3 regions of the Vibrio sp. D173a genome follow, and region 2 is predicted to be linked to each of the others. Evidence: riboswitches for the same ligand, from Rfam matches in the RefSeq annotation. Region 2 holds a riboswitch; each other region holds the start of a gene.
The links. Region 2 has a riboswitch for thiamine pyrophosphate ahead of thiC (phosphomethylpyrimidine synthase ThiC). Riboswitches for the same ligand answer to the same signal wherever they lie in the genome.
Positions count from the first base shown of each region.

Region 1: another riboswitch for thiamine pyrophosphate. It lies ahead of thiD (bifunctional hydroxymethylpyrimidine kinase/phosphomethylpyrimidine kinase); the one in region 2 lies ahead of thiC (phosphomethylpyrimidine synthase ThiC).
Region 3: another riboswitch for thiamine pyrophosphate. It lies ahead of thiB (thiamine ABC transporter substrate binding subunit); the one in region 2 lies ahead of thiC (phosphomethylpyrimidine synthase ThiC).

Region 1 is NZ_JAHGAH010000197.1:3,171-13,830, forward strand. It holds gene KIV40_RS19090 (TldD/PmbA family protein) at 1-1,367, opposite strand, end outside; TPP riboswitch at 1,724-1,834, shown strand; gene thiD (bifunctional hydroxymethylpyrimidine kinase/phosphomethylpyrimidine kinase) at 1,943-2,830, shown strand; gene KIV40_RS19100 (ABC transporter ATP-binding protein) at 2,820-3,575, shown strand; gene KIV40_RS19105 (ABC transporter permease) at 3,568-4,368, shown strand; gene KIV40_RS19110 (ABC transporter substrate-binding protein) at 4,416-5,366, shown strand; gene tenA (thiaminase II) at 5,421-6,089, shown strand; partial or broken gene thiM (hydroxyethylthiazole kinase) at 6,102-6,893, shown strand; gene thiE (thiamine phosphate synthase) at 6,956-7,570, shown strand; gene KIV40_RS19130 (phosphatase PAP2 family protein) at 7,759-8,484, shown strand; gene KIV40_RS19135 (molybdopterin guanine dinucleotide-containing S/N-oxide reductase) at 8,563-10,660, opposite strand, start outside.
Region 2 is NZ_JAHGAH010000122.1:15,607-26,266, forward strand. It holds gene KIV40_RS13675 (LysR substrate-binding domain-containing protein) at 1-586, shown strand, start outside; gene KIV40_RS13680 (aminopeptidase P family protein) at 790-2,580, shown strand; gene thiH (2-iminoacetate synthase ThiH) at 2,702-3,829, opposite strand; gene KIV40_RS13690 (thiazole synthase) at 3,864-4,631, opposite strand; gene thiS (sulfur carrier protein ThiS) at 4,637-4,891, opposite strand; gene KIV40_RS13700 (HesA/MoeB/ThiF family protein) at 4,930-5,703, opposite strand; gene KIV40_RS13705 (thiamine phosphate synthase) at 5,690-7,105, opposite strand; gene thiC (phosphomethylpyrimidine synthase ThiC) at 7,105-9,045, opposite strand; TPP riboswitch at 9,211-9,309, opposite strand; gene crcB (fluoride efflux transporter CrcB) at 9,371-9,754, opposite strand; gene KIV40_RS13720 (multicopper oxidase family protein) at 9,878-10,660, opposite strand, start outside.
Region 3 is NZ_JAHGAH010000016.1:50,746-61,405, reverse strand. It holds gene KIV40_RS02775 (TAXI family TRAP transporter solute-binding subunit) at 213-1,181, shown strand; gene KIV40_RS02770 (TRAP transporter permease) at 1,487-4,066, shown strand; gene KIV40_RS02765 (universal stress protein) at 4,111-4,548, shown strand; gene thiQ (thiamine ABC transporter ATP-binding protein) at 4,624-5,328, opposite strand; gene thiP (thiamine/thiamine pyrophosphate ABC transporter permease ThiP) at 5,328-6,914, opposite strand; gene thiB (thiamine ABC transporter substrate binding subunit) at 6,929-7,921, opposite strand; TPP riboswitch at 7,990-8,139, opposite strand; gene KIV40_RS02745 (flavin prenyltransferase UbiX) at 8,172-8,810, opposite strand; gene mpl (UDP-N-acetylmuramate:L-alanyl-gamma-D-glutamyl-meso-diaminopimelate ligase) at 8,810-10,168, opposite strand; gene fbp (class 1 fructose-bisphosphatase) at 10,483-10,660, shown strand, end outside.

The DNA of each region.
Region 1 (10,660 bases), on a different contig from region 2:
AGAATGTTATCGACTTTCAGCGTTGGCTGACCGACTGTTGTTGGCACTGAACCACTCACGGAACCACACATGCCCGGCGCAAGCGCCATGTCTTTGCCGACCATGCTGATTTCTTTCAACACTTTTGGACCCGTGCTGATCAGCGTTGCCGTTTTCAGAGGCTTGGTTATTTTGCCATTTTCAATGAGGTAAGCTTCACGAACAGCAAAGTTGAACTCGCCCGTGCCCGGTTGAACCGAGCCGCCGCCCATCTTCTTCGCATAGATGCCGCGTTCGATACCTGCCAGCATGTCATCAAGTGAATGCTCGCCTTCTTCGATAAAGGTGTTACGCATACGCGAGGTTGGTGCGAACTTGTAGTTTTGACGACGACCAGAACCCGTAGGTTCGTAACCTGTCTTCATGCCACCCATTTTATCGACCATAAAGCTGGTTAGCTTACCGTCTTTGATCAACTGAGTGCGCTGAGTCTTCATGCCTTCGTCATCAACATGGATCGAACCCCATTCGTTGGTCATGGTGCCATCATCGACAGCATTCACTGCGGTGTGAGCAATCATTTCGCCCATCTTGTCGTGGAATACGGACGCTTTCTTCGCAACCGAAGTGGTTTCTAGCAAGTGACCACAAGCTTCGTGGAAGATAACGCCGCCAAAGCCGTTACCAATTACCACTGGCATTTCACCCGATGGGCACGCATCCGCACCAAGTTTTACTAACGCTTGCTGCGCGATAGTTTGACCTAGCTCTTTCGCATCAAGTTGTTCACTGAACTCCCAACCAGCAAGAGCGCCTGGACCTTCCATACCAGAAGACTGCTCATTACCTTTTTGCGCGACAGTATTACCAGCAACTCGGATGTAGTGACGAGTATCGTCAACGTGTAGACCTTCAGAGTTGAAGATAGACACTTGTTGTTCGCGCTGAAGCACGCTGCCAATGAACTGGCTGATATGGTCACTCTCTGCGCGTGCGGCTTGGTCAACTTGCAATAGGAAAGCGATTTTAGAATCTAGGTTCGCGTCTTTGCCAAGTGGCATACGACAACCATGTTGAATTGGGTAGCGGTTCAGATTGAGAGAACCTGCTGAGGCGATTTGCTCACGCTTGTCTTTTGCTGCAAGCAGTGAAGTTACGCGTTTTAGTTCGGCTTCATCTGTGCTGTTGGTGTAACCGTAAAGCACTTTATGACCGAAGAAGAGACGAATACCGATACCAAAATCGATACCCGAGTTAACCTTGTCCACCTCACCAGATGCGATCTGGACAGTGTTAGTTTGATGGTGTTCAACGAATAGCTCAGCGAAATCAGCCCCTAAAAAGAGGGCATGATCGATCACCGCTTTCGCTGTTACAGAATTAAGCATGAAATCTCCTTGCTCGTTGATCGTCCTAGCCTTCCCCATCTTTGAGTTAGACCCTGTTTATTAAAGTCATGTCATAAATTGAATGACCCAAAGACATATTGGCAACGCGTTAAATGTTAACACTTTTTTAACCTTGTTTTGTGCTAATCCTTGCTAAATCAAAGAACGATTCGTTACGTATTATGTCGATATCTGATTACTAGATAGTGTCTTGAACTGCCATTTTCAATGCAGCACGTTATTTACACTAAATTCGGTTCTCTCATTACTGCTCTCAAGTCTCATATTTAACCGATTGCTCTGTCTTGGTCGGAAAAAACACGTGCACCGTAACTGAGTGAACTGCTATTATCATGACGAAATAGTCGGGGGGCCCTTGCAGTTTATGCATCGGCTGAGATCGAAATTCGAGACCCGTTGAACCTGATTCAGTTAGCACTGACGTAGGGAACTATCATCACTTTGCCACTAGCCTGCTTGAGTTTTATTGTCGCAGCTAGCCTCAATGGATCCGATCACCGATCTTCCCTTGCGATGGCCAAGTCAGTTCCTATACGTCTGTAATAGGAGCGACCATGGCGCAGCAGTCAAGCCAAGAAAAACAATTAACCCAACCACACGCTACAACTTCAATAGACACACCGATTGTGTTGACGATTGCAGGTTCTGACAGCGGCGGCGGCGCAGGCATTCAAGCCGACATAAAAGCGATGTCCGCAAACGGCAGTTTTGCTTGCTCGGTAATCACGGCGATTACTTCGCAAAATACCCAAGGCGTTTCTGCGATTTTCCCAATCCCTCTCGACCATGTAGAGAGCCAACTTGATGCGGTATTTACCGACCTCAACATCGTTGCAGTTAAAGTGGGCATGCTGGCCGATTCCAATATCATCAAAGTCGTTGCAGACAAAATTAAACAATACCAGCCAAAACACCTCGTGATTGACCCTGTTATGGTGGCCACCAGCGGCGATCTATTACTGGAACAGTCGGCAATCAGCACTTTAAAAGAAGAATTGATTCCGCTCGCAGACATCATTACCCCTAACCTACCAGAAGGCGCCGCATTGACGGGTAAGCCAGTGCCTCAGTCGGAATCTGAAATGAACGATATGATTGCTGATTTACGCGCGCTCAGTGCAAAAGCGGTGCTGTTAAAAGGCGGCCACTTAGAAAAAGATGAAAACAGCAACGATCTGCTGATCATGCAAGACAGCGCCGAGTTAATCAGCGCTAAACGCTTTCCAACCAAAAACACCCATGGCACAGGCTGCACGCTGTCTTCTGCTATCGCGTCTTACCTTGGCCAAGGCAACAACCTGCACAAAGCGGTGCACCTTGGTAAGCAGTACATCAGCCAAGCTATCGCGCACGCTGACGAATTGGATGTCGGTAAAGGTCACGGCCCTGTGAACCACTTTTTTGCAGGTCCTAATTTTGGGAAAAGTAAAGATGTGCGCTAATGCACTGGGCATTCAGCTTACCGAAGCAAGTCTGCAATACAAAGACAGCCAAACGCCAACATTAGCAGGGTTGAGTATGACCATCCCTGCCAATCAATGGACTGTGTTACTTGGCCGCAGTGGTTGTGGAAAAACGACGATCCTTCGTTATCTAGCGGGCTTGTTAGACGACAAAGTCGAATGGCATGGTGAATTAACCACCACGGATGGCATCGCTCTGCACGAACGTATCGCCTACATGGCACAACAAGACTTGTTGTTGCCGTGGCTAAATGTGTTAGACAACGTCTGCCTAAGTTCTCGATTTTCTCAAGACCAAGCACCAGAGCAAAACAAACAACGTGCACTGATTTTACTCAAACAAGTAGGACTCGCCGATTACGCGTATGCTAAGCCAGCTCAGCTCTCTGGCGGTATGAGGCAGCGTGTTGCCCTTGCTCGCACTCTGATGCAAGACAAACCTCTAGTTCTGATGGATGAGCCTTTCTCTGCACTGGACGCGGTTACTCGCCATAAGTTGCAAACCTTGTCTGCCGAATTACTGAAAGATAAGACGGTTGTTCTGATTACCCACGACCCACAAGAAGCGGTGCGATTAGCTCACCAACTCTATGTACTGCAAGGTACGCCTGCGCAAGCTCAGCACTTGGTTGTTCCGGGTTCTACGCCTCCACGAGTTCTCGATGGAGAATGCGCGGCGCTACAACAAGCGATTTTGGATCAACTGGAGAAAGACTATGAGTGATATGACTCAGTACAACTCCGTTTCGGCACGTATTAGTAAAAAAGAACGCGTGACACATCCGGCTCTGCGCTTGGTCATCAGCACTGCGGTGATCTTGGGATTGTGGCAGTTGGTCGTGGTGATATTCGATATGCCAAGCTTCATCTTACCTTCACCAATTGAAGTGCTGGATAGATTGGTCACTCGTTACGATGTCCTGCTCAAACATACTTGGGTTACCGCGCAAGAGATTTTACTTGGCTTGGCGCTTGGATTATCGATGGGTTTGCTGTTCGCATTGCAAATGCTGATGTTCGAGCCGCTCAAGCGTTGGTTACTGCCCATTCTGATTGCTAGCCAAGCGATCCCTGTGTTTGCCATCGCGCCAGTGCTCATGCTTTGGCTTGGTTACGGCATTACATCGAAAGTCGTCATGGCGGCGATCATCATCTTTTTCCCCGTCACGACATGTTGCTACGACGGCTTACGAAATACACCAACAGGTTACCTCGATCTTGCCAAGACCATGGGCGCGTCTAAATGGCAGTTACTTCGTCATATTCAATTGCCAGCCGCCCTACCAACGTTAGCTTCAGGTATTCGTGTTGCCGTCGTTATTGCGCCAATTGGAGCAGTGGTAGGTGAGTGGGTAGGTTCAAGTGAAGGCTTGGGTTATCTGATGCTCCAAGCCAACGCACGCATGATCATTGATGAGATGTTTGCGGCGCTGTTTATCCTGGCCGTGCTGTCTATCGCACTCTACTTCATCACCGATAAATTATTGAAAAAAGCCATCCCTTGGGAAAGCAAATAATTACAGAAAATAACCAAAGAAAATTGGGAAAGAAAAGGAAGAACCCCGTGAATCAAAACAAACTTATGAGCGCTGCTGCTCTACTCGCTTCAGTGGTATCAACCAACGTGCTTGCCGCTGAAAAAGAGATGACACTGATGTTGGATTGGTTCGTCAATCCAAACCATGGTCCTATCGTGATTGCCAAAGAGCGTGGTTACTTCAAAGAGCAAGGTTTGAAGGTCAACATTCAAGAGCCCGCAGATCCAAGTACACCTCCTAAGTTGGTCGCTGCTGGCAAAGTCGACATGGCGATTTCATACCAACCAAGCCTAACTATCGATGTCGCGGCTGGTTTGCCACTAATCCGCTCTGCGACTTTGATTGCTACGCCACTCAACACGCTGATGGTGTTGGACAACGGTAAGAATGAAAACCTTGGCGACTTAAAAGGCAAGAAGATCGGTATTGCGATCGCAGGCAACGAAGAAGCGACAATCGGCACCATGCTTGCGCAAGAGGACGTGAAGTTTTCTGACGTACAAATCATCAACGTAGGTTGGGCACTGTCTTCGTCTCTTGCGTCTGGCAAGGTGGATGCGATTTGGGGCGGCCTACGTAACTTCGAAACCAACCAACTGGCACTAGAAGGTTATAAAGCTAAGGCCTTCTTCCCTGAAGAACACGGCGTGCCAGCGTATGACGAGTTAGTCTTCGTAGCTAATGCGAAAACCTACGACAAAGAAGCCATCAAGGCATTCAACAAAGCGCTAGAACAAGCAACCACTTACATCGTTAACCATCCAAAAGAGTCGTGGCAAGAGTTCGTGGCTTATTCACCAGACACGCTCAACAACGAACTTAACCAACGCGCTTGGAATGACACGCTAACTCGTTTCGCTCTTCGTCCATCAGCAGTAGATCTGAAACGCTACGATGATTATGCCGAATTCATGTATTCACAAAAAATTATCGAAACACTGCCAAAAGCGAAAGATTACGTACCGAACTTTGACTAATTCTACTGACCTTAGGATCTAAGCCTAGGGTCTTTTGATAACGAGATACCCATAATGAAATACCAAAATTTGATCGACGCTTGCCGCCAAGATTGGCAAGAATACACTGAGCATGCTTTCGTGCAGCAATTGGCAAAAGGCACTCTGGCTCAGCCTTGTTTTCTGCATTACCTAAAACAGGATTTTCTTTTCCTAAAGCAGTACGCCCGAGCTTACGCATTAGCGATCTACAAAGCGCGTACTTTGGATGACATGCGCCGGGCGCTCCCAAGCGTACATGCATTGCTCGATTCTGAAATCGCCCACCACGTGACTTACTGTGAGCAATGGGGACTGACAGAATCCGACCTAGAAAACGAGCCAGAAGATTTCGGCACTGTGGCTTACACCCGCTACGTATTGGATGCTGGCATGACCGGCGATCTTGTTGATCTTTACGCAGCACTTGCTGCTTGCTCTATCGGTTATGCCGTTATCGGTAAGATGCTGATTGAAGATGAAAAGACAGTACTCGAAGGCAATCCATACGCAAGTTGGATCAACCTCTACGGTGGTGAAGAGTTCCAATCTGGTGTCGCAAAAGGTGCAGAACACTTTAATCAGTTATTGGCGGAAATCGATATCAACAGCCAACGCGGTCAAAACCTGATTCAGGTATTCAAAACCGCAACGCGTATGGAAGTGGCATTCTGGCAACAAGGTCTGAACGCTCAGCAAGATTAATCGGAGAGTCTCATGTTAATTGAACAAATCACCCAAGCATTAACCGCAGTACGCCAGCAAAAGCCATTAGTCGTCAACATCACTAACTAAGTGGTGATGAATAACACAGCAAACGCACTATTAGCGATCGGCGCTTCTCCAATCATGGCGCACTCCAAACAAGAGATGGCAGAGATGATGTCGTTCGCTGGCGCCCTGGTTATCAACATCGGTACCTTAGACAGCGTTTGGACACCGCGTATGAGCCATGCCGTAGAGCAAGCCAATGCCAATGATAAAATCGTTGTACTCGACCCTGTTGGTTGCGGAGCAAGCTCACTCCGAACCGAGACATCACGTGAGATCGCACGCCTTGCAAACAAGTTGATCATTCGTGGTAACGCTTCAGAAATCATTGCTCTCGCTGGCGAGCAAGCACAAAGCAAAGGCGTCGATGCACTAGACAGCAGCGACGCAGCACTTGGCGCAGCAAACTTCTTAGTCTCAGAGTATGGTGCGAGCGCAGTGATTTCTGGCGAGACTGATTACATCGTCACGAAAGGGCAAACCGTGCAGCTAAACAACGGTCACGAGATGATGCCATACGTAACCGGAATGGGTTGTACACTAACGGCTCTGACAGGCGCTTTTGCTGCTGTTGGTGATAACACCGGACTTGCTGCAGCGGCAGTACTGGGCGTTGTTGGCGAGATTGCAGCGGAACAAGCTCGCGGCCCAGGTAGCCTGCAAATGAACTTGTTGGATGAGCTTTATCAGTTGGATGAAGAAACGCTGGCCAAACGCCTAAAACTGCAAGTGAGCTAAGCTTTTTTCTAACAAATATCGACCTCTCATTTCATCTAGATGAGAGGCTTAAAGGAAACCCAATGAACGCCTATCGTTTATATTTGGTCACCGATGACCAACAAGATTTAGCCACACTAAAGCGTGTTGTGAAAAAAGCAGTGGAAGGTGGCGTGACCATGGTACAAGTCCGCGAAAAACACGGTGATGTGCGTGCGTTTATCGAACGAGCTCAAGCCGTCAAAAACATCCTTAAAGATACCGATGTGCCTTTGATCATCAATGACCGCGTTGATGTTGCACTGGCTGTCGATGCTGACGGGGTCCACCTCGGGCAATCAGACATGCCAGCAATCATTGCTCGTGAGTTGATTGGCCCAAACAAAATTCTCGGTTTATCTATCGAAAATGAAGAGCAGCTTGCAGAAGCCGACTCTCTGCCGATTGATTACATCGGTTTGAGTGCGATCTTCGCGACGCCAACCAAAACCAACACCAAAAAACATTGGGGTATTGAAGGTTTGAAGATGGCGTTAAAGACGACCTCTCTACCGATTGTTGCCATTGGCGGCATCAACGAAAGTAACATTCCGCAACTTAGCGCCACCGGTGTTCATGGCTTGGCTTTGGTTTCAGCAATTTGCCACGCGGAAGACTCCAAAGCAGCATCGGAGTACCTATTGGGTTTGATGAGCTAACCTTGCTCACTCCTGAGCAAAGCGCTTATGGATGAGCGCGTTTGCCTTTCAGTACTTTCAACAGCCCCTCCTTTCACAACGGAGACCTGCAATGTCACTTTCAAGACCGAATTGACAGAGCGTTGATAAGTTTTTCACATGGATTGTCGTAAGATAGCCACCTATTTTCGACTGCTGTATGACTTTTCATGAAAACTAAAAAATACGGTTTGATGATGCTCGCCTTGTTCATTCTTGGCATCATCCCACTTTCGCTGTTTGCCTCGTATCACGATCTTACTTCTCACGTTTCTGACGGCACAGGCATTCTCTTTACTCTGCTAACCGATTCTGCGGGCAGTAAAGGCTTTTTGATCACTCTAACGCTGTTGGTGTTATCACTTTACCGCTTCAAGCCAAGCCAGTCTGACTGGATGCAAAAACTCTCCATGCTGGGATTGTTACTAGTGATTGGTTTTGCCAGCAAAACAGGCTTAAAGCTGATGACAGAAAGCCCGCGTCCCTACACCGAATTGCTTGCCGCAGAGCAATTGATTGAGTATCCAGAAGCGTTTTATCAACTAGAAACCGCTCAGCAAACGAATGTTATTGGGCAAATTTCTGAGAAAGTCAGCGAATGGCGTACTCGCCACTGGCAAGGTGAAAAAGATTACTCTTTCCCATCTGGTCATACGATTTTCGTTTCTATCTGTTTAGCCTTCTTTGGTGGGTTATTTTTGCAAAACAAGTGCTATTTCTCTGCCGCTACCTTATGGGTATGGGCAATGGGCGTGGCGTACAGTCGCTTGTGGCTCGGCATGCACCGGATTGAGGACTTGATTGGTTCAGTGGTGTTTGTCGCCATCGTGTTTACTTTGCTACCGACATTTCAAATTACTAAAAAAGCGCCTTTCGTTGCCTTAGCAACCAAGTAAACGCCTTAAAGAATAGAGAAAAAAGAAGCCAGCAACTTGCTGGCTTCTTTAGTTTTGTATCTTTGGTTCTGACTGAGCTTAACCGTTCTTAGGCGGTGTGAATGCCGTTAGCTCAAGCACTGGGCCTTCGTACTTCTCGATACGAACCAATGCAGAGTTCGCCGCACAACCGTTCGCAAGGCGAGAGGTTGGAATATCTAGCGTTAGAACGTTACAACCACCGTTTTTACAGATGCCTGTTTTAGGGTCTAGATCTGGCCAGCCACCTTCGTGGATACACACTGAGCCTTGCTTGATGCCATCAGTCACCAATGCACCAACCAGAACTTGACCACGGCCATTGAAGGCACGAACAAGATCGCCGGTCTTAATACCACGCGCTTTTGCATCTTCTGGGTGTATAGAAATCGGCTCACGATCAGCAATCGCGTACTCTTCACGAATCTTCGCGTAGTTGAACTGGCTGTGCAGACGGTGTGCTGCGTGTGCTGTCATCAGCTGAAGTTCACCATCAGTTGCGTTACCCGTGTACTCTGTTGGCTCCATCCATGTTGGGTGTGGAGGACAGTCTTCTAGCTGGTAGCCTTCAATCGTCTTAGAGAAGATTTCGAACTTACCGCTTGGCGTACCTAGTGGGCTCATGATTGGGTTTTCACGGAATTCAGCGTAACGAACGAACTGCGCGTTCTTCTCGTTCCACTTCATTTCGATCAACTGGTTATCTTCCCAGAATTTGCTGAAGTTTGGCATTGCGATGCGTTGGCCACGACCGCCTTGCTGAGCCGCTTTGTAGAAGCCGTACAACCATTCCATTTCAGTCTTGCCTTCGGTGTAAACATCACGACCACCCGGAGCAAGTAGTTCTGCCATGTCCGCGAATACATCAAAGTCGTTACGAGCTTCACCTTGAGGCTCAACCACTTGCTTCATCGGCACTAGGTGTTGGTTACTGTAGTCACCTGTCATGGTCATATCGTTGCGCTCGAACGATGTGGTGATAGGCAGAACAATATCCGCGTGCTTCGCTGCCGCTGTCCAGTATGGTTCAGAGATAACGATAAGCTCTGGTTTTTGCCATGCTTTGATCAGACGTTTAGTGTCTTGGTGGTGAGTAAAGTTCGCACCGCCTGCCCACCAAATCATCTTGATCTCAGGGAACGTTAACTCATGACCATTGTGGTGGTAGCTCATCCCTGGGTTTTCTAGTGCTTCAACAATACGTGCCACTGGGAACGCGTTAACAGAACCAGAAACCGCCCAGTCGTTACCTGCAGAAGAACCGCCGCCTAGAGACGCAGAAATAGCAGGAAGTACACCCGCATCACGTGAAGGGTTACCGCCGTTTGAGTAGTGGTAAGAGAAACCAAAACCACCACCCGGTAGACCAACTTGACCCAGCATGGTTGCTAGCGTTACCAGCATCCAGTGACGTTGCTCACCGTATTGCTGGCGCTGCATACCCCAGCCCGCCATTAGCATTGTGCGGTTTTTGCTGAAGATGTCTGCAAGCAGCTCAAGTTGCTTAACTGGCACGCCACAAATCTTAGATGCCCACTCTGCAGATTTCTCAACGCCGTCTTCTTTACCCATTAGGTAAGCTTCGAATACGTCGTAGCCTGTGGTGTATTTTGCTAGGAATTCTTTGTCGTGCTTACCTTGTTTCACAAGCGTATGCGCGATACCCATCATCATCGCCACGTCCGTCATAGGGTGCGGAGCAATCCATTGTGCGTTGTCACCGAAGAACTCGATGGTCTCTGAACGCATTGGGTCGATAGCGATAACCGTCTTACCTGACTTCTTAAGCTGATGAAAAAACTCTAGGCCCGCACAGTCTGTTGAGCTCCATGCGATTTTCAGCGTGTTGATTGGGTTAAGACCCCAAAGCACCACAACGTCACTGTGCTCAAGAACCACTGGGTAAGTGGTTTGCTGTTCGTAAACTTCAATAGAGCCTACCACGTGCGGCATGATCACCTGCGCAGCACCCGTAGAGTAGTCACCAAGGTGACCTGAGTAACCGCCCGCCATGCTCATGTAACGTTGTAGAAGCGTTTGTGCTTTGTGCAACACACCACTTGAACGCCAACCGTAAGAACCAGCAAACACCGATTCAGCACCGTGCTCTTTACGAATGCGCATGTGTTGTTCGTGAATCAGTTTATAAACTTCATCC
Region 2 (10,660 bases):
AGCGATTTTCCAACAAGCGCCAGGCGTGACCATCAGTACCCACTCTTGGTCGGAACAAACGTTCAAGATGATTCAGCGTGGTGAAATCGATTTAGGCATGACGGGTCGAGATATCGATATCAACGACGCCAAGCTGACTATGCTGCCACCAGATGACATTTGTGAGCAGGAAATCTATCGTGACCACCAAATGTGTATCGTACGTAAAGACCACCCGACTTTGCGTGGTAATTGGAATTTGGAAGCTTATCTAACCCTGCGCCATGTTCAGGTACGTTGTGATGGCAACGACCGTTGGTTGCTCGACTATCGTTTAGCCGACATTGGTCGTGAGCGTGACATCGCAGTCACCGTACCGGATTTTAACAGTGCCGCCAGTTTGTGTTCTTACACCGATTTTGTGTTTACCGCGCCAAGCCACTTTGTGAAGCTGGCAGCCAAACAACATGACATGGCATTGCTGCCACTGCCACTCGAATTCCCGCCAATGGCTTACACTTTGTTCTGGCACCGAGACAGAGAAAATGACCCAGCTTTAACTTGGCTACGTACCATGATCACGCAAAAAACCGATCATCTTAGATAAAAATCCCGGACGCGATTTGCGCTCTTACGGTAAAATGAGTAGCTTAACAGTCGATAGTCCTTTTTGGCTCATCTATGGTCTGTTGTACTCCGACTCTATTGAAGTGATTGCGAACCTCAATGGAATCGTAAGCTGCATGAAGCAGATGGAAACAGCTCCCACACCTGAGCATGAAGGAGCGGTAATTTGAAGGAATAACACAGATGCACAACGATACCCAAAGCCGCGTGAATGCAATTCGCGAATGGCTAGCACGACATAATATTGATGCCCTACTTGTCCCTCATGAAGACGAGTACTTGGGCGAATACGTACCAGCGCACAACGAGCGTTTACATTGGTTAACTGGTTTTACCGGTTCTGCTGGTGCTGCGGTAATCACCAAAGACAAAGCCGCTATCTTTGTTGATGGTCGCTACACGGTACAAGTCACTAAGCAGGTTCCTGCTGATCTATTCGAATACCGCCACCTGATTGAAGAGCCTGCACTAGATTGGATTAAAGACCATCTTGCAAATGGCGCGTCTGTGGCAATCGACCCTCGCATGCACAACTCTGCTTGGCTAGACATGGCGCAAGCAAAACTTGCAGGTGCACTTGAGCTTAAGATTCTCGACAGCAACCCAATTGATGAGCTGTGGCACGATCGCCCTGCTCCTGTAGTTTCTGATGTTCGCCTCATGGCAACAGAAGCAGTTGGTCAATCAAGTGAAAGCAAACGCCAAGAAATCGCAGAGCTAGTGAAAAAAGCCGGCGCAGACAGCGCAGTAATCACAGCACTTGATTCTATCTGTTGGTTGCTCAACGTTCGTGGTCTAGATGTATCACGCCTACCAGTTCTGCTTTCTCACGCGATTCTGCACTCAGATTCAAGCGTGGAATACTTCCTAGATCCTGCTCGCCTACCTGCTGAGTTTGACGCTCACGTTGGTTCTGGCGTAACAGTTCATCACCCTGAAGCATTGCAAGTACGACTAGAAACCCTAACTGGCAAGAATGTACTGGTTGACCCTGCGACAAGTAACGCATGGTTTAAGTTGGTTCTACAAAATGCTGGCGCTTCAGTGGTGAGTAAAGCTGATCCATGCCTAATGCCAAAAGCGGCGAAGAACGCGGTTGAAATCGCAGGCATGAAAGCATGTCATATCCGCGATGGCGTGGCGATGAGTAAGTTCCTATCATGGTTAGATGCTGAAGTCGTTACTGGTAACCTACATGATGAAGCAACACTGGCAGACAAACTAGAAGCGTTCCGTAGCGAAGACCCGACACTTATGGATCTTAGTTTCGATACTATTTCAGCTGCGGGTGGCAACGCGGCGATGTGTCACTACAACCACGAGAACCAACCTGAACCTGGCAAGCTAGAACTGAACACGCTTTACCTAGTGGATTCAGGCGGTCAGTACCTAGATGGCACGACAGACATCACGCGTACTATTGCGATCGGTCAGCCCTCACAAGAGATGATTAAACAATTCACTCTCGCACTAAAAGGTCACATCGGTGTTGCTCGTGCACGTTTCCCGAAAGGCACACGTGGTTACCAAATCGATACGCTAGCTCATCAGCACCTGTGGGCGGAAGGCTACGATTACGATCACGGTACTGGTCACGGTGTTGGTCACTTCCTAAGTGTTCATGAAGGTCCAGCGAGCATTTCGAAGAAGCAAATCGACGTGCCTCTAACAGAAGGTATGGTGTTGTCCAACGAGCCAGGTTACTACCGTGCAGATGCGTTTGGTATCCGTATCGAGAACCTAGAGCTTGTTGTTGAAACCCCAACTAATGGTGACTTCCCTGTTCTTTCATTTGAGTCGCTAACACGCTGCCCAATCGACAAGCGCAATATCAACGTTGATATGCTAACTCGTCCAGAACTTGCTTGGCTGAATGATTACCATCAGAAAGTATGGGATGAGATCAGCCCGCTAGTTGAAGGTGATGTGAAAGAGTGGCTTCGTCAAGCAACTCTACCTGTAGCACACAGCTAGAAGCTAGAAGCTAGAAGCTAGAAGCTAGAAAAAGTAGAGGGTTGATGTTTTTCATCAACCCTCTTTTCTTTGCCTATGTTTCACGTGAAACATAGCGATGACCAGTGGCTTTATTTGATGCTTAACCAGAATACGCTGAGTGCCAATCTCGCCATACAGGGTCAAATCCTTTGGCTCGAATCATCTCTTCCACAGAACCCGCGCTTCGCTCATCGCTGATCTCAAACTGCTCGAGTTCAACATCATCCATCGCATAACCACCCGGCTGAGTTTTCGATGCAGCAGACATACTGGTGATGCCTAACGGTAATGCATTGTCTCTGAACTTCGGTGATTCACGAGTCGATAATGACAACTCCACTTCTGGGTTCAACAAGCGATAAGCGCAAATCAACTGCACAAGCTGTTTATCCGTCATGACTGATTTTGGTTGCTTTCCGTTTAAAGAACTGGCCCCCTCACAAGGACGTAAACGCGGAAAAGAAATTGAGTAACGAGTCTGCCAATACGTGCGCTCAAGATAGTCCAAGTGCGCTGCAACATAAAAGCAATCGGTACGCCACTCTTCCAACCCTATCAATGCGCCAATACCGATCTTATCGATGCCCGCTTTTGCAAGACGATCGGGTGTATCCAATCGGTATTCGAAATCCATCTTATTGCCACGCAAATGGTGCTCGGCGTAAGTCGAAGGATGATACGTTTCTTGATAGACCATCACCGCATCCAAACCCAATGTCTTAAGCTCAGCGTATTCGTTTTGATCTAGTGGCTGTACTTCCATCGCCAAATAGTTAAAGCGCTTCTTAATCATCGGCACCATTTCACGGAAGTATTTCATGCCCACTTTGGTTTCGTGTTCGCCAGTCACCAGCAATACGCTATCAAACTTCATGCGTTTAATGGCTTCAACTTCTGCAGCCACTTCGTCCCTATTCAAAGTACGACGCTTGATTCTGTTCTCCATAGAGAAGCCACAATAAGTACAAGCATTGGCACACAAGTTAGAAAGGTACAGTGGAATGTAAAGCGACATGGTATTACCAAAACGCTTGCGAGTTGCCGAGTATGACAGCTGCGCCATTTGCTCTAAGGACGCTTCAGCCGCTGGTGAAATTAGCGCTTTAAAGTCTTCCAAATCACGCTTGGGTTTATTCAATGCTCGCTCGACATCTTGTGCCGTTTTCGCGTAGATCGACATCGAGATGTCATCCCAATTAAGCTGCTTAAATTGTTCAACGAAGCTCATGTTTTCCTCGCTTATTAGCTAAACCAATCTAGGACTAAAGATCATCTAGGAATGACGTCAGTGGACTCGACGCAACCGCATGAGAAACCTTACCTGCAAGTCCGGCTTCATAAGCCATACGCCCGGACTCTACCGCCAACTTAAATGCCTTCGCCATCGCAACGGGATCGCTCGAAGCTGCAATCGCGGTATTGACGAGCACGGCATCCGCGCCCATTTCCATCGCACGCGCAGCATGTGAAGGAGCACCGATACCCGCATCCACAACCACAGGAACATTAGCTTGGTCGATGATGATCTCTAGGAAGTCGTGAGAAACTATCCCTTTGTTAGAACCGATCGGCGCACCTAATGGCATGACCGCTGCACAACCCACTTCTTCCAATCGTTTACACAGAACCGGGTCAGCATGACAGTAAGGAAGGACAACGAAGCCCTCACGAACCAGTTGCTCAGCGGCAGCAAGTGTCTCAATTGGATCAGGCATCAAGTACTTCGGGTCTGGATGAATTTCTAGTTTTAACCAGTTAGTGCCCAACGCTTCTCGCGCCAGTTGTGCAGCAAACACAGCATCTTTAGCATTCTTTGCACCCGAGGTGTTCGGCAATAAGTTCACCTCCGCTTGTACTAACGGCAGCAAAATATCGTCTTGTTGGTCGTGCACATCCACACGCTTCAACGCCATGGTCGCAAGTTGAGAACCCGATACTTGAATCGCTTCTGCCATTAATCGGCTGTTGGCAAACTTCCCTGTTCCCGTGAACAGTCTTGATTCGAATTGTTTATCACCAATTTTAAGCATCGACGTTAACCCCCGGCGATCGCTTGAAACAAAGAGATGCTATCTCCCTGTGAAAGAACTGTGCTAGCCCACTCACTGCGCGGCACAACATTGTTATTAATTGCAAAAACACAGCCCATTTCAGGCAGCGCAAATTGACTAATGATTTGCTGTAGATTTGACTCACTGGCAACTTGATGTGACTGGTCATTGATGACAATAGTGATCACATCTAAGTCAGCAGCTGTCATTTGTGTTGTTTGTTGTTCTGATAACGTCATTGCTTCCAACTCTCTTAATTCTGCCCATTACTCGTAAACTAAATCTGAGCACACACTTGGCACTGTTTATCTTTACTTATCGCCATGGTTTGCCATTGCAGCTTCAATCCATCGAACAGGTGTAACTTGGCAGTCTCGACATGAAACTTTCCCGTCGCCAGTTTTTGAATTGCCGCTATCGCTTGGTAGTTGCCAAGTGTACCCACCACCGGACCGACGACACCGCTCTCACTGCACTTTTGCGTTTGCGGTAATTCGTCGAACGGATACAAACAGCGGTAACAGGCTTTATTCTGCGCTTCTTGTTCACTTGGTGTTTGGTAATCAAAGACAGCGAATTGGCCTTGCCAACCAATTGCCGCCGCCGAGATGAGCGGCGTATTTTGCTCGAAACAAACTTGGTTAATTAGCTGGCGCGTTGGCATGTTATCGGTGCAGTCGAGCACCACATCCGCTAGCATCACCTCAAGCTGCAGCTGTGCTTTGTCTAATCGCTTATTAAGAGCGCGAATTTGAACCATAGAATTAAGGTCAGTCAGTTGCTTTACAGTCGCTTTTGTTTTCGCAACTTGGAGGTCTTGTTCGCGATAAATGATCTGGCGTTGCAGGTTACTGCTATCAACTTCATCGTCATCGACCACAACCAATTTACCAACACCCGCGGATGCCAAGTACAAACTCGCTGCGCTCCCTAACCCACCACAACCGATGATCAGCACATGAGATTTGCTCAAACGTTCTTGCCCAATTTCGGTAATTTCAGGCAGAGCGACTTGGCGCTGATAGCGAAGAAACTGCTTATCCGTGAGCATGCTCGCCTCTCTTGTTATGCGCCAATTCACTATTCTGATCAGTAAACGTTAGCTGTCTTTCCTTCATCAGTTGTGCGAAGAACTCGATGACGGACTGAGGTGATTCTGCCAACGTAATAGCTCGCACAACTGCCAAACTAGAAACACCTGTTTGCCAAACTTGGGCTGCATTAGATTGGTCAATACCACCAATCGCAACCGTCGGAAAGCCAAGCACATAGTCACTACCTGCTTTGTCTTTTGCTGGACGGAAAGCAGCCTCTGTATTTGTATAAGGAATGCTATCAATCAGCTTTTGATACAGTGCCAAGCGCACTAAACCTTGTGGTTTCGATGGCATCTGTTTTGTGGTGGTTGGGAAAATATGCCCTAGCGCGATGTAGCTAGGATGAATTTGTACGATGCGCAGTAGTTCGTAATAACCATGAGTAGAAAGACCAAGACTAATACCGGCTTTAGTTAGCTGAGCCAAATTCGATTCTTCTATGTCTTCTTGTCCTAGGTGAACGCCATAAGCGCCATGCTTGATTGCCAACTGCCAATAGTCATTGATGAACACTTGTGCTTGATACTGACGACCTAGCTCAATTGCTCGAATGATCTGTTGTTCAAAATCGGCTTGTTGTGGGTTCTTGATTCGCAGTTGTATAGTGTTGATGCCTAGTGGCAATAGACGTTCAATCCAAGCAACATCATCAACGACTGGATAGAGCCCTAAACTTTGCTTATTCAGAGTTGGAAAGCTAACGCTCTCGCCTTGTGCAGACCAACCAACTTGAATACCTAGTCGGTTATCCTCCAGTACAGGTGCGGGGAAATCATCAAATTGGTCAGCCCACTGAGTAGTTTGCCCTCCGTCGAAGTTGTCATTCAACAGTGTTTCACGTGAAACATTCGCTTGTTGAGTTAGCATTCCTCGAGCAAGTGTTAACGCATCTTCGATAGGAAAATCGAGGACTGTCAGCGTTACAATCCAAGCAAGGTGATGTTCGGGATCGAACATTGCGTTGAATTTGGACTTAACGGAAAGCGCTCTCACTTCGTTGTTAATTGGGTGACGCCAGATATCAAGCTGAAGCTCTTTCTCCTTTTCATCGGATACCTGCGTATCAACAATGCCAATATAAATCGCTTTCGACGGTTGCTTAGCACACGCTTCTACCGATAAAGCAGAGCGGTAATAAAGCACAAATGAACTCTCATGCTCGGAGTCATAACCATCAATAAGATCTGTCGTTATGCGTGTGGTCTGTTGGTTGCGAACAAGCTGAATAGATTGAGTTGGGCTCACACCCAACTCAACGTCTTCTATGCTAAAACCCTGTTCTTTCGCCAACAACAAACATTGTTGAACTAAACCTGTTAGTTCAATCAATGATGACGGAATAAGGATTTTGCTCATCAGTCACTTACCTCGGCATGTACTGCAGGGTGGTATAACTCAGAACCTGTGTCTCTAAATTCTTGCGATTTCTGACGCATCCCCTCAAGAGGATCATCTAGCATTTTGATTGAGATAGCTTGGTCCGCAGCAACTTGCTCAGTGTCTTTCGCATATTCTCGGACTTCTTGCGAAATCTTCATGGAGCAGAACTTTGGTCCGCACATCGAACAGAAGTGAGCAACTTTTCCAGACTCTTGAGGCAAGGTTTCATCATGGAAGGCACGAGCGGTATCGGGGTCGAGCGACAAGTTAAATTGGTCTTCCCAGCGGAACTCGAAGCGAGCCTTAGAAAGCGCGTTATCACGAACTTGTGCACCAGGGTGTCCTTTCGCCAAATCAGCGGCGTGCGCAGCAAGCTTGTAAGTGATCATACCTACCTTTACATCTTCTTTGTTTGGTAAGCCAAGATGCTCTTTAGGAGTTACGTAGCAAAGCATCGCACAGCCATACCAACCAATCATGGCAGCGCCAATGCCTGACGTAATATGGTCATAACCAGGAGCGACGTCTGTCGTCAGTGGACCAAGGGTGTAGAAAGGAGCTTCATGGCAGTGCTCTAACTGCTCTTCCATGTTCTCTTTGATCATATGCATTGGAACATGACCAGGACCTTCGATAATCACCTGTACGTCGTATTCCCACGCTATTTTGGTCAACTCACCTAAGGTTTTGAGCTCTGCAAATTGCGCTTCGTCGTTAGCATCGGCAACCGAACCAGGACGAAGACCATCACCGAGAGAAAGTGCCACATCATACTTAGCACAGATTTCACAGATCTCTCGGAAGTGAGTATATAAGAAGCTTTCTTGGTGATGTGCTAAACACCATTTCGCGATGATAGAGCCACCACGAGAGACGATACCAGTAACACGTTTTGCAGTCATTGGCACATAACGAAGTAGTAAACCGGCATGGATAGTGAAGTAGTCAACGCCCTGCTCTGCTTGCTCGATCAGAGTATCGCGCATCACTTCCCAGTTAAGGTTTTCCGCCACACCATTCACTTTCTCAAGCGCTTGATACATTGGTACGGTACCGATCGGAACTGGGCTGTTACGTAGAATCCACTCGCGAGTTTCGTGAATATTACGTCCAGTAGAGAGATCCATAACGGTATCTCCACCCCAGCGCGTTGCCCATACTAACTTCTCTACTTCTTCTTCAATCGAAGAAGTGACCGATGAGTTACCGATGTTGGCGTTCACTTTGACCAAAAAGTTACGGCCAATGATCATTGGTTCGGATTCTGGGTGGTTGATATTGGAAGGGATAATCGCTCGACCTTCGGCGACTTCTTTACGCACAAACTCGGCGGTAATGTCTTTTGGAAGATTCGCTCCGAAGCTTTGACCCGGATGTTGTTGATTCAGCACTTCATCACGGTATTGAGCACGCCCCATATTTTCACGTAGAGCGATGTATTCCATTTCTGGGGTGATTATACCTTGGCGAGCATAGTGCAATTGAGTCACGCATTGCCCATCTTTGGCACGTCGAATACGTGGTAGATTTCCGTAACGAAGATCGTCTAGCGTTTCGTCTTCTAAGCGCTCTTTGGTGTACACCGAGCTTACTTCATCAATTAGCTCAGTATCGGAGCGCTCTTCAATCCACCCTTCTCTCAGCTTAGGTAAGCCGTTGTAGAGGTCAATGGTGTGTTCTGGATCTGTGTATACACCCGAGGTATCGTAAACGCGTACTGGCTCATTAGGCTCGAAAATAGGCGCTTCTTTTGTGCCTCCAATAAGGCTATCAGCGAGTGATATTTCACGCATTGGCACACGAATATCAGGACGTGAACCCTCTACGTAGACTTTGCTTGAATTAGGGTACGGTTGTACCGAGAGTGTATCAATGAACTGTTTTGCTTCCAGTCTCGCTTGCTTGCGACTCGACATAGCATTTTTCCTTGCTTTGTTATGCTTAGATAAAAAGTATTGGGATAAAAATGCTTGGCGGATAGATGCGACAAGAGGAATCGAATTAAAGACAAGTCGAGCGAGTGCTCTTCGTCTATAACAACATTCGACTATTTGATAGGTCAACCAGATAGAACTCTGGTGTAGATATCTTCTCTTGTTCCCTTCGCAGATTCTAATCTGATCAGGTTCAACGGATCCCGAATTAACGGTCTCAGCCTTATGGCACTCCGACAAGTGAAATCAGTATATAAAAACGGCTTGGTTAAACCAAGCCGACCTGATGAAGATTTGAGTGTTTTTGCTAGCTACGCATCAATAATTGGAAACCAATCCACGCAGCCGAAATGCTTAACACGACATTCAGCAATACGTTCAATCCCATCTTAAAGAAAGCTCCCTGCTGCATAAGCAACACGTTATCCATTGAGAAAGTCGAGAACGTAGTTAATGCGCCCAAAAAGCCAAGCCCGATAATTTGACGCCATGGGTCAGTGACCATTAACTCAGTTTCAAACGCAGCAATTAGTAGACCCATAATAAATGAGCCAACAACGTTAACCGTTAATGTACCGTATGGAAAACCACGACCAAGTAGCATCACACAAAGTTCAGAAATTAAGTAACGAGAACATGCACCAAATGCGCCACCCAATGCAATAAAACCCAAAACGGATAGTTGCCCCATAATTCCCCCAGAAAAGTTAATGGCGACATTGTAATCAAATTTACGGTAATAGTGATTATACAATCTTAGAATTCAGCAAAGTATAGCGCTTAAAACTTATCAAGATTTAAAAAGTTACAGGAGTCACTTTACTTCAATATAACCCATCAACCCCGTCTTCATGTGTTCGATCACATGACAATGGTACATCCAACGCCCTGGGTTATCTGCAACAAATGCCGCTTTCGCACTGCCATTTTTTCCAAGTAAGACCGTATCGGTATGAAACGGCTCATCGAGTTTTTTGCCATCTAATTCAAGAACGGTAAATGTATGTCCATGAAGATGAATAGGATGATGATATTGGGTGACGTTCTTAAGGTTGAAGATATAGGTTTTTCCCACCTCCAATGTTGAAAGCGGCGCAGGAATATTATCTTTGCTCATTCCCTCCCAAGCTCGTTTATTCATTAGCCAAAACTTAGGTATCGCTTTGCCCGATTTATCGGCAGGAGTGACTGCCCCCTCCCATTCAAACACATAATCAATTTGATCAGCATTTTCCAAATCAAGATCAGGCACAGGGTTAAGAGGCAATAAAGGCAGTTTCTGATTGGTCGGCAGGTCAGACTCAACAACTTCGAACTCACACAAAGGGAATGGGAAGCGCCCTCTCATTTGACGCACATAAACACGCTCTCCTGCCCTTGGAGCAATCAATCCGACATCTAACCTCATTCCCGGACCAATTTTGTGTTGAGTGAGCTTATAAGGCGTTTTAACAGGATTCCCATCAATAGCAATAACCCAAGCCTCTGCTCCTTCTATAGCGATCGGGTAAGTAATGGTGTTATCGACATTAGCAATTCTTAGTCGCGTTGTTGCATTCTGCTTCAACGCATAAACAGGTTCATGAACACCATTGAC
Region 3 (10,660 bases), on a different contig from region 2:
TACACATCAAATTCATCTCCGACACTTTTCGCAGGATTTAGACTTATTCGCTATAAGTTTTAACAATCGGATAATTTTCTGCCAATTTTTTGTTATGATTCGCTCGCTTTTTCAAACGATTGGATTGGAAAAGATGCCGTTTCCGAATAGGAAACTCCTGAAATAATTTAAGGTTATTTCCGGGTTAATAATGAATATAAGGAAGGAAATTCATGGCATTTAACAAACTTCTAAAAGTAGGCGCTATCGCTGCAGCAGTTATGGGCGCAGGCGCAGTTAACGCTCAAGAGTTTATTACTATCGGTACTGGCTCTGTTACAGGTGTTTACTACCCTACTGGTGGTGCTATTTGTAAATTGGTAAACAAAGGTCGTAAAGATCACAACATTCGTTGTTCAGTAGAATCGACTGGCGGCTCAATTTACAACGTCAACACTATCCGTGCTGGCGAGCTAGACTTTGGTATCGTGCAATCGGATTGGCAATACCATGGCTATAACGGTACGAGCAAGTTTGCTGAACAAGGCCCGTACAAAAAGCTACGTGCAATGTTCTCTCTTCATACAGAACCTTTTAACATTATCGCACGTGCAGATTCTGGTATCGAAAACGTTCAAGACCTTAAAGGTAAACGTGTCAACATCGGTAACCCAGGCTCTGGTGACCGCGCGACAATGGGTGTAGTGATGGATGCAATGGGCTGGACAAACGACAGCTTCAAACTGGCATCTGAGCTAAAAGGCTCTGAGCGTTCACAAGCACTATGTGACAACAAGATCGATGCATTCATCTACATGGTTGGTCACCCGAACGGTTCAATCAAAGAAGCAACAACCTCTTGTGATGCAAAACTTGTCCCAGCGACAGGCGCAGAAATCGAAAAGATCGTTGCTAACAACCCTTACTACGCATTCAGCACAGTACCTGCTGGCATGTACCGTGGTACAGATAAAGACGTAAACAGCTTCGGTGTTGCGGCGACAATGGTAACGACCTCTGATGTTTCAGATGACGTCGCTTACAATGTTGCAAAAGCAGTATTCGAAAACTTCGACACATTCAAACGTCTACACCCTGCATTTGCAAACCTGAAGAAAGAAGACATGGTGAAAGCTGGCCTTTCTATCCCTCTTCACCCAGGTGCGGAAAAATACTACAAAGAAGTAGGTCTGCTTAAGTAAGCAACTACTGACTTCAAGCTCGGGCAGAAAAGGATGGTTTTCTGCTTGATTAAGTATGCTGGTAACGATCGTTTGCCAGCATGCTTTGTTCAACTTGCATAATGCAATCTGCCGATTTCTTTCAGAAGTCGCGCTCACACCTAAAAAAAGAAACCGCACATTTCCTTTGCCCACAAATCAATGGGTTACAGATTTGTAGCGATTCACTCGAAAGCAAACTTCGCTCTATTCACTACACTGTTATAGCGAAGCGGGGTTCTCGATACACAATACAGACAGGACCATCAATAATAAGGAAAAAGTACATGGCGACGAACAACACTCCGTCACAAGATGTGCAAGAAATGGTGGCTCAGGCAGACACAGGTGCGCGTAGCCCAATGGGCTTGCAAGGTAGAATCTTATGGTTCGTACCACTGTGCTGGTCGCTATTTCAATTATGGTATGCCTCTCCGCTACCATTTATTTTTAATTTTGGCGTACTCAACGATACTGAAGCGCGAGCAATTCATTTAACTTTTGCCACTTTCCTCGCTTTCACTGCTTATCCAGCAATGAAGAACTCTCCGCGTGACCATATCCCATTAATCGACTGGGCATTGGCATTAGCGGGGAGCTTTGCTGCAGCTTATATTTATATTTTCTATACCGAACTGGCCGGGCGCTCTGGTGCACCGACAACCGTTGACATCGTAGTCTCAGTAACGGGTATGGCTCTATTGCTTGAAGCAACGCGTCGTGCACTGGGTCCACCGTTGATGGTCGTTGCCGCAGTATTTCTGACCTACACCTTTGCCGGTCCATATATGCCAGATGTTATTGCTCATAAAGGTGCAAGCTTAAACAAAGCAATGTCACACTTATGGCTAACCACAGAGGGTGTATTTGGTGTTGCACTTGGCGTATCGACTTCGTTTGTATTCTTGTTCGTACTTTTCGGTGCAATGCTAGAACGCGCGGGCGCAGGTGCTTACTTCATTAAAGTAGCCTTCTCACTGCTTGGTCACATGAAGGGCGGTCCTGCAAAAGCGGCTGTCGTTGCATCCGGCCTATCTGGTCTGGTTTCGGGCTCATCCATCGCAAACGTAGTAACCACAGGTACATTTACGATTCCGCTGATGAAGCGAGTAGGCTTCCCGGGAACAAAGGCAGGTGCGGTTGAAGTTGCTGCGTCGACGAATGGCCAGCTAACGCCGCCTATCATGGGCGCTGCGGCCTTCCTAATGGTTGAATATGTTGGTATCTCTTACGTTGAGGTAATCAAAGCAGCCCTACTTCCTGCACTTATTTCCTACATCGCTCTGATTTACATCGTTCACCTTGAAGCATGTAAAGCAGGCATGACCGGCCTTCCTCGTCGCCACAACCCAACCATGCTACAAAGCCTATTGTCATTTACTGGCACTATCCTTGGCTTGTGCGTCATCAGCGCCTTGGTTTACTACGGTGTGGGTTGGACTAAAGACGTATTTGGCGATGCTGCAACAACCATCGTAACCATCGCCCTACTAATTGCTTACGTCGGTCTGGTGAAGATTTCAGCGAATCACGTGAAAGACGGCGCAATTGAAATTGATGCAGAACTCACAGAGGTTCCAGATCCAGGCCCAACGATTAAATCTGGTCTGCACTATCTGCTACCAATCGTTGTGCTGGTTTGGTGTTTGACTGTAGAACGCTTCTCACCGGGTCTGTCAGCATTCTGGGCAACCGTGTTCATGATCTTTATCTTGCTAACGCAGCGCCCACTGATTGCTTTGCTATCAAAACAAGGTGACTTGGTTGAGCAGACCAAAGACGGTTTTGTTGATCTCGCAGAGAGTTTGGTATCTGGTGCGCGCAACATGATCGGTATCGGCGTGGCAACCGCTGCAGCAGGTACGGTAGTTGGTGTGGTCACCTTGACTGGTATCGGCTTGGTTATGACAGACTTCGTCGAGTTCATCTCTGGCGGTAGCATCATCCTTATGTTGCTGTTTACGGCAGTAATCAGCTTGATCCTGGGTATGGGTCTGCCAACGACGGCAAACTATATCGTGGTATCAACGCTAATGGCACCGGTTATCGTAACTCTGGGTGCGGCTCATGGCCTGATCATCCCACTGATTGCGGTGCACTTATTTGTGTTCTATTTCGGTATCCTTGCAGATGATACGCCTCCTGTAGGTTTAGCTGCCTTTGCCGCTGCCGCAATTGCTAAGTCAGATCCAATTCGTACGGGTATTCAAGGCTTTACCTACGATATTCGAACCGCAATTCTGCCATTCATGTTCGTCTTCAACACTCAACTCTTATTGATGGGCATTGATTCATGGTGGCATCTAGCGTTAACCGTGATCTCTTCCATTATTGCGATGTTGATCTTCTCCGCGGCAACACAAGGTTGGTGGTTCACTCGTAACAAGTGGTGGGAAACGATCCTACTATTAGTATTAACCTTCTCGTTCTTCCGCCCTGGTTTTTGGTGGGACATGCTCTACCCAGCGAAAGTTCTTTCCCCTGGTGTTGAGATAGCTCAAATCACAGAAGGGTTAAATGTAGGAGAATCCATAGAGTTACGTGTCGCTGGAGAAAACCTTGAAGGTGACTACGTTGAAAAAACGGTACGTCTTCCGTTCGAAGATAAAGCGGTAACCGCTGAAGAACGACTTTCTTCAATGGGCCTAATGCTGACCGAGAACGACGGTAAAATGATCGTAGACATGGTTGAATTTGGCAGCCCGGCAGAATCTTCAGGAATCGACTTCGATTGGGAGATCAAATGGGTAGTTCAAGATGCTGAACGACCAATGAAAGAATGGGTATTTGTGCCTTGTTTGATGATTTTGCTGGTACTTGCCCTGAACCAAAAACGTCGTGCTCGTAAGGAACAGCTGAGCGCATAACCGATTTGGCCCCGAGGATAAGGGGCCTTAATGAGAGACATTGAATGTACAAACAAATTCTTGTTCCGGTTGATCTAAATGACCAAGGCTTTTCTGACCGTGCCGTTGAATTAGCAGTATGGCAGGCAAAGCAAGCCAATGCTGAAGTTCACTTGCTTACTGTCTTACCTGGTATTCATATGTCGATGGTCGCGACTTACTTCCCGAAAGACGCGGCGGCAAAAATGAAGCAAGATGTGAAGCAACAGCTCAAAGCCTTTGCAGACCAACATATCGATGATGAAGTCATTTACAAAGTCCACGTGGCAGAAGGCAAAGCGTATGCAACCATCCTTGATTACGCTGAACGCTTAGGTGCTGACCTTATCATTATGCCAAGCCACAAACGCTCAAAGATCAACAAAGTGATGCTGGGCTCTGTAGCAAGCAAAGTCGTTGAGAACTCACCAATCAACGTTATGGTAGTGAAGCCTCAAGGCTAATACGCTCATTCAAACTCCCAAAACCAAAAAAGGTTGATGCTTGCATCAACCTTTTATTTTTCTATCTCAGGGTAATCACCCTGCCGCTTTAACAAAAACCTTCAATGCAGTACTGCTATGTTGAGCGTTAAGCTCACCAATCTCTCCTGCAGCTTCAACCTGACCACCAGCCACAAAAGCAAAATGACTAGCAATCGCTCTGGCGTCACTCAAATGGTGCGTCACCATCAATACTGTAATGCCGCGCTCAGCAGCCAACTGTTTAACCAGTGTCAGCATCTCTTCTCTCAATACTGGGTCTAACGCAGAAAAAGGTTCATCGAGTAACCACATTGGGTGCGGCTGAACAAAACAACGCGCAAGTGCCACACGCTGACGCTGACCACCAGAAAGATGTTCAGGTAAACGGTCCAGATACTCAGCAACCCCGACTTGCTTCGCCGCTTGCTCAACAAGCAGTTTTTGGTCTGCAGTGAGCTTTAAACCCGGATGTAAACCCAAACCAATATTGTCCCTTACTGACAGGTGAGCAAACAGATTATGCTCTTGGAACAGCATTGAAAACGGACGCTGATACGGCTCTTTACGCACGATAGACTCACCATCAACCAGAATATCGCCATGGTCTGGATTAATAAAACCAGCAACTAACGCCAATAAGGTTGATTTGCCCGCCCCACTCGGCCCCATCAGTGAAACGATTTGTCCACGCTGAATAGCTAACTCAAAACGAAACAGTTCACGTTGATAGGTGTACTGCACATCATCCAACACTAACATTACGCTCTCTCCTTCGTTTTCAACACTTTCTCAATCACCGCAAAACAGCCGACGCTGAGTAACAGCAAAGTAACCGATACCACGGCAGCGGCATCCATTTGATAACTGCCCAGCAGTTGGAATAGATACAGCGGCAAGGTTCTAAATTCTTGCCCGCCAAACAAGGCAATCGCACTTAAGTCGCCAATTGCAAACATAAAACTGATAGCAAAAGCATGGGCAAACGGCTTGCGCAGCGCTTGCCATTCCACGACTTTAAATCGTTGCCAACCACGCATGCCTAAGCTGGCACACACGTACTGATACTGCTGCTCAATGTGCAACATAGGTTGAGATAAAGTCTTAATGACATATGGCAATGCCATCAAGCCATTAACTAAGATGACCACAAAAAACGCCAAGCTGAATACATCGGTAAACGATCGCAGTAATAGGAACAATCCGGTGCTAATCACCAATCCCGGCGTTACTAAGATAATGGTTCCAATCAGCTCAATTTGATCGGCGCGAGTATTTTTATACTGCAATCGCCAACGTCGACTGGTCAGCAGAATCGACACACCAGCAGCAACGGCAAGAGAGCTCGCCTGTACCGCAACTTTGAGTGAATTGAACAGTGCAGACCAAAAGCGCTCATCGGTCAGTACCGACCAAACTTGCTGGTTGATACCACTGAACACCACCATCATAAGTGGCGGTATTACTAGTAAAAAGGCACCCATGATCCAAAAGCTATCCCAAGCTTTTGACCACCCATGATCCTTCGTTAAATATTGCTGTACCGATGTACTGCTAGCGCTTACTGAGACTGGCTTCGTCAACTTCTGCACGCCAATCGCTAACAAGCCACATAGTAGCATTTGCCACAGTGCCAAAAGTGCCCCAGCCTGCAGATCAAAATCGAACTTAATCGCCTGATAAATGGCGAGTTCAATGGTGGTCGATTTCGGTCCGCCGCCTAACGCCATCACGGTGGCAAAACTGGTAAAGCAAAGCATAAATACTAAGCCACTTACGTGTGGTAATTGCTGCCTTAGGCGTGGCCATTCCACCCAGCGGAATTTGTCCCAATGACTCATTCCAAGGTGTGCACACAGTTTATGTTGCTCTGCGGGGATCGACTCTAATGCCTGCAAAAGTAGCCGCGCTGCATAAGGCATATTAAAGAACACATGCGCAAGTAAAATGCCGTTCAGACCATAGATGGAAAACGGCAGCTCAGCGTCGATACTTTTCAGCCATTGAGCTAATAAGCCGCTATTACCATAAATCGCCAATAAGCCAAATACACCGACTAACACAGGCAGAACTAAGGTAGACGCAAACAACTTTAATAGTAGAGACTTACCATAGAACTCACGTCGAGAAAGCGCATGAGCAACCGGAATAGCCAAACCGACACTCAAAAGCGTAGAGAGAAAAGCTTGGTAAAAGCTGAACTTGGTAACGTGCTGATAGTATGGGTCTCCCCACACCATAGACACATCAAGTGAAGGCGCTTGAACAATCAAAGCACCTAGGGCAGAAACAACAAAGGTCGCGATAATCATCGCGACCCCTAACCCTATTTTCGGAACAGAATTCAAAAGTAGAACCTATGTTAGAACGTCAATGCGCTTTGCCACTCGCGAATCCAAGTCTTGCGCAATTTCGCTACTTCATCTGCACTAAAGCTAAGTGGCTTGCTTGGTACGCTTAAGGTTTCAAAGCCTTTTGGTAATTCAACGTCAGTCACTGGGTACATCCAGTTACCTGTTGGCATCGCAGATTGGAACTCATCACTCAAGATGAAATCCATGAATTCATCCGCAAGTTCCGCATTCTTTGAACCTTTGACCTTAGCCGCCACTTCCACTTGCATGTAGTGGCCTTCGGTAAAGTCTGCGCTGGCGTATTTCGCATCACCTTCTGCAATCAAATGGTACGCTGGAGAAGTCGTGTAAGACAGCACGAGGTCGGACTCTCCGTTCAAGAACATCGAGTAAGCTTCTGACCAGCCTTTGGTAACCGTAACTGTTTTCGTTGCCAGTTGCTTCCATGCTTGAGTCGCATCATCGCCGTAGATGGACTTCATCCACAACATCAAACCTTGACCCGGAGTCGAAGTACGAGGGTCTTGGTAAATCACTTTCAGATCATCACGCTCTTCCACCAGCTCTTTCATGCTTTTTGGAGGGTTCGCCAACTTCTCCTTGTTGTATACAAACGCGAAGTAGCCGTAATCGTACGGTACGAAGGTCTTATCATCCCAACCGTTAGGCAAGGTCGTCTTCGATGTATCAACGTTGTGCTCAGCCAGAAGCCCAGTCTTTTTCGCTTCCGCCATCAGGTTATTATCCAAACCTAACACGATATCCGCTTTGCTGTTGCTTCCTTCCAAGCGAAGGCGGTTAAGGATTGAAACACCGTCGTCCAGCGCGACGAAGTTAACATCGCACCCGCATTTGGCTTCGAACGCTTTTTCGACCTTAGGACCTGGTCCCCAATCGGCAGCGAAAGAGTCATACGTATAGACAGTTAGGGTGTTTTCAGCGGCAAACGCCGAAGTAGAAGTGATGGCTGCAAGGGCAATCAGACTAAGAGTGGTTTTCACTGCTCGCTCTCCATTTGCATTATTGACATGAATTGAGCGGCACAGGGTTGAGGCGGTATTTAGGACTTCCAATATCCAGACTCAATTCCTACGCCAGCATTATCTGGTTCAGGTAATACGGGTCCCTGTTTGCTCAACAACGTTAAGCGATTAGGTCTCAGCGCCCAATGGTATTGATAAGCTCAATGCCAAGTGGGTTTGCTCCCCGATGAGTTGGATGGATTGTAAAGGTCTTTGATTGATTACACAATCAACGTTGGTCATAACCCCAACGTGGCACTAAACCTTGCTCAATGCCAAGGTGATCCAGAATTCTCGCCACCATAAAATCCACTAAGTCTTCGATAGTTTTAGGTTGATGATAGAAGCCCGGCGCTGCAGGCATAATGGTGACACCCATTTGCGAAAGCTTGTGCATGTTTTCAAGGTGCAACGTCGAGAATGGCGTTTCACGCACTACAAGCAGCAACTGTCCGCGCTCTTTCATTACCACATCAGCAGCGCGCTCAATCAAGTTATCCGACATGCCGTGTGCAATGGCCGCAACACTACCTGCAGAACATGGACACACCACCATTTGCTTAGGCGCCGCAGAGCCAGAAGCCACCGGCGAAAACCAGTCGTCTTTGCCACAAACGGTGATGTTATCTGGATTGCAATTAAGGTGCTCAACCAGCGCTTTTTGCGCCGCTTCAGGGCCACTTGGGAGTTTCAGGTCATGTTCGGTCGCCATTACCACGCGCGCAGCCGAAGAGATCAACACGTAGACGTGGTAATCCGCTGCCACTAAACATTCAAGAAGACGAAGTCCATACGGGGCACCAGAGGCGCCCGTTAATGCGAGTGTGATGGCTTTTTTAGGGGTTACTTTTTGCTGCATAGATGTCATTAAGCTTTTTGTTTCAGTTGTTCCAGAAGCTTGCCGTGGATACCACCAAAGCCACCGTTACTCATCACGAGGATTTGGTCACCTGGCTGCGCTTGCTCTACGATTTTTGCGACGAAGCTGTCCATCTCTGCATCAACAAACGCAGGCTGTTTACACTGGTCTGCAATATCCTGTACCGACCAATCAATGTTATCCGGTTGGAAGAGGAACACTTCATCGGCAATGTGTAGAGAAGCCGCTAAAGTATTCTTATGCACACCACGTTTCATGGTCGCAGAACGAGGCTCTAAAACGGCAAGGATACGTTTTTCACCAACCTTGTTACGTAACCCACCCAATGTCAGTTCAATCGCCGTTGGATGATGAGCAAAATCATCATAAACCGTCACGCCTTGCTCTTCGCCTTTTAGCTCCAAGCGACGTTTGGTATTAATAAAGCGACCAAGAGCCTGACAAGCTAACTCAGGAGCCACACCAACATGACGCGCAGCAGCAATAGCCATCAAAGCGTTATCTACGTTGTGGTCACCAACAAGGTCCCAATCTACAACGCCCACTTTCTCACCTTGCAGTGACACTTCAAATTTAGAACCATCGACAACCAGCTTGTGTGCTTGCCAATCACCATCGACACCAGAGAACTGCTTTTCAGTCCAGCAACCGCGCTCGATCACGTCTTGTAGCGACTGATCTTGCTTTGGTGCAAGGATCAAACCGTTGCCCGGAACAGTGCGCACCAAGTGGTGGAATTGACGCTTGATCGCTTCTAGATCGTCGAAGATATCTGCATGATCGAACTCAAGGTTATTCATGATCAGTGTGCGTGGATGGTAGTGAACAAACTTAGATCGTTTATCGAAAAAAGCACTGTCGTATTCGTCTGCTTCAACGACGAAAAACATACTTTCACCCAAGCGTGCTGACACACCGAAGTTACCCAACACACCACCAACTAGAAAGCCCGGTTGGTAACCGCAATCTTCTAAGATCCAAGCTAGCATGCTTGAAGTGGTGGTTTTACCATGGGTACCTGATACCGCCAGAACCCAGCGATCGTGCAATAAGAACTCTTGTAACCATTGTGGGCCCGAGGTGTAACGCATATTGGTATTCAGCACATGCTCAACACATGGGTTACCACGGCTCATCGCGTTACCAATCACCACAAGATCTGGTTGTGGGTCAAGCTGAGAAGGGTCAAAGCCTTCAATAATTTCAATACCTTGAGACTCCAACAGGGTGCTCATTGGTGGATAAACGTTGGCATCCGAACCCGTCACTTTATGGCCTAGCTGACGCGCTAAAATTGCCGCACCGCCCATAAACGTGCCGCAGATACCCAAGATATGAATGTGCATAAACTTAACCTTGTAATGCGTTCTTTAATCCTTTCATTATCGTGATAACCACCAGAAAAGCGAGTGCCTTTCACCCTGTTCGTGCAGTCTCTTTCACAAATCTGACAAGGCTTAGGCCTGACTGACCAAGCATTAACCAAGCGGTTCACGTCTTATGCAATAAGACAAATAAATTGAGATCTCAGTCGGTTACTTCATTACCATTAATAAGATCTGCGACTTAAACTTACATCTAGCGCAATCGTTTAACATCCATAAAGAGATGCCCCCGTTGCGCAACACCCCCAACGAAATGAAAAATGTAAGGATAAACCATGTCAGGACTGCGCACCCTAGGCGAGTTCATTGTTGAGAAACAAGCGGATTTCCCCCACGCTAGCGGTGATCTTTCATCTCTATTAGCTTCTATTCGTTTAGCTGCAAAAATCGTAAACCGCGAAATCAATGCGGCAGGTCTTGGTGATATCACTGGCGCTGTAGGTACAGAGAACG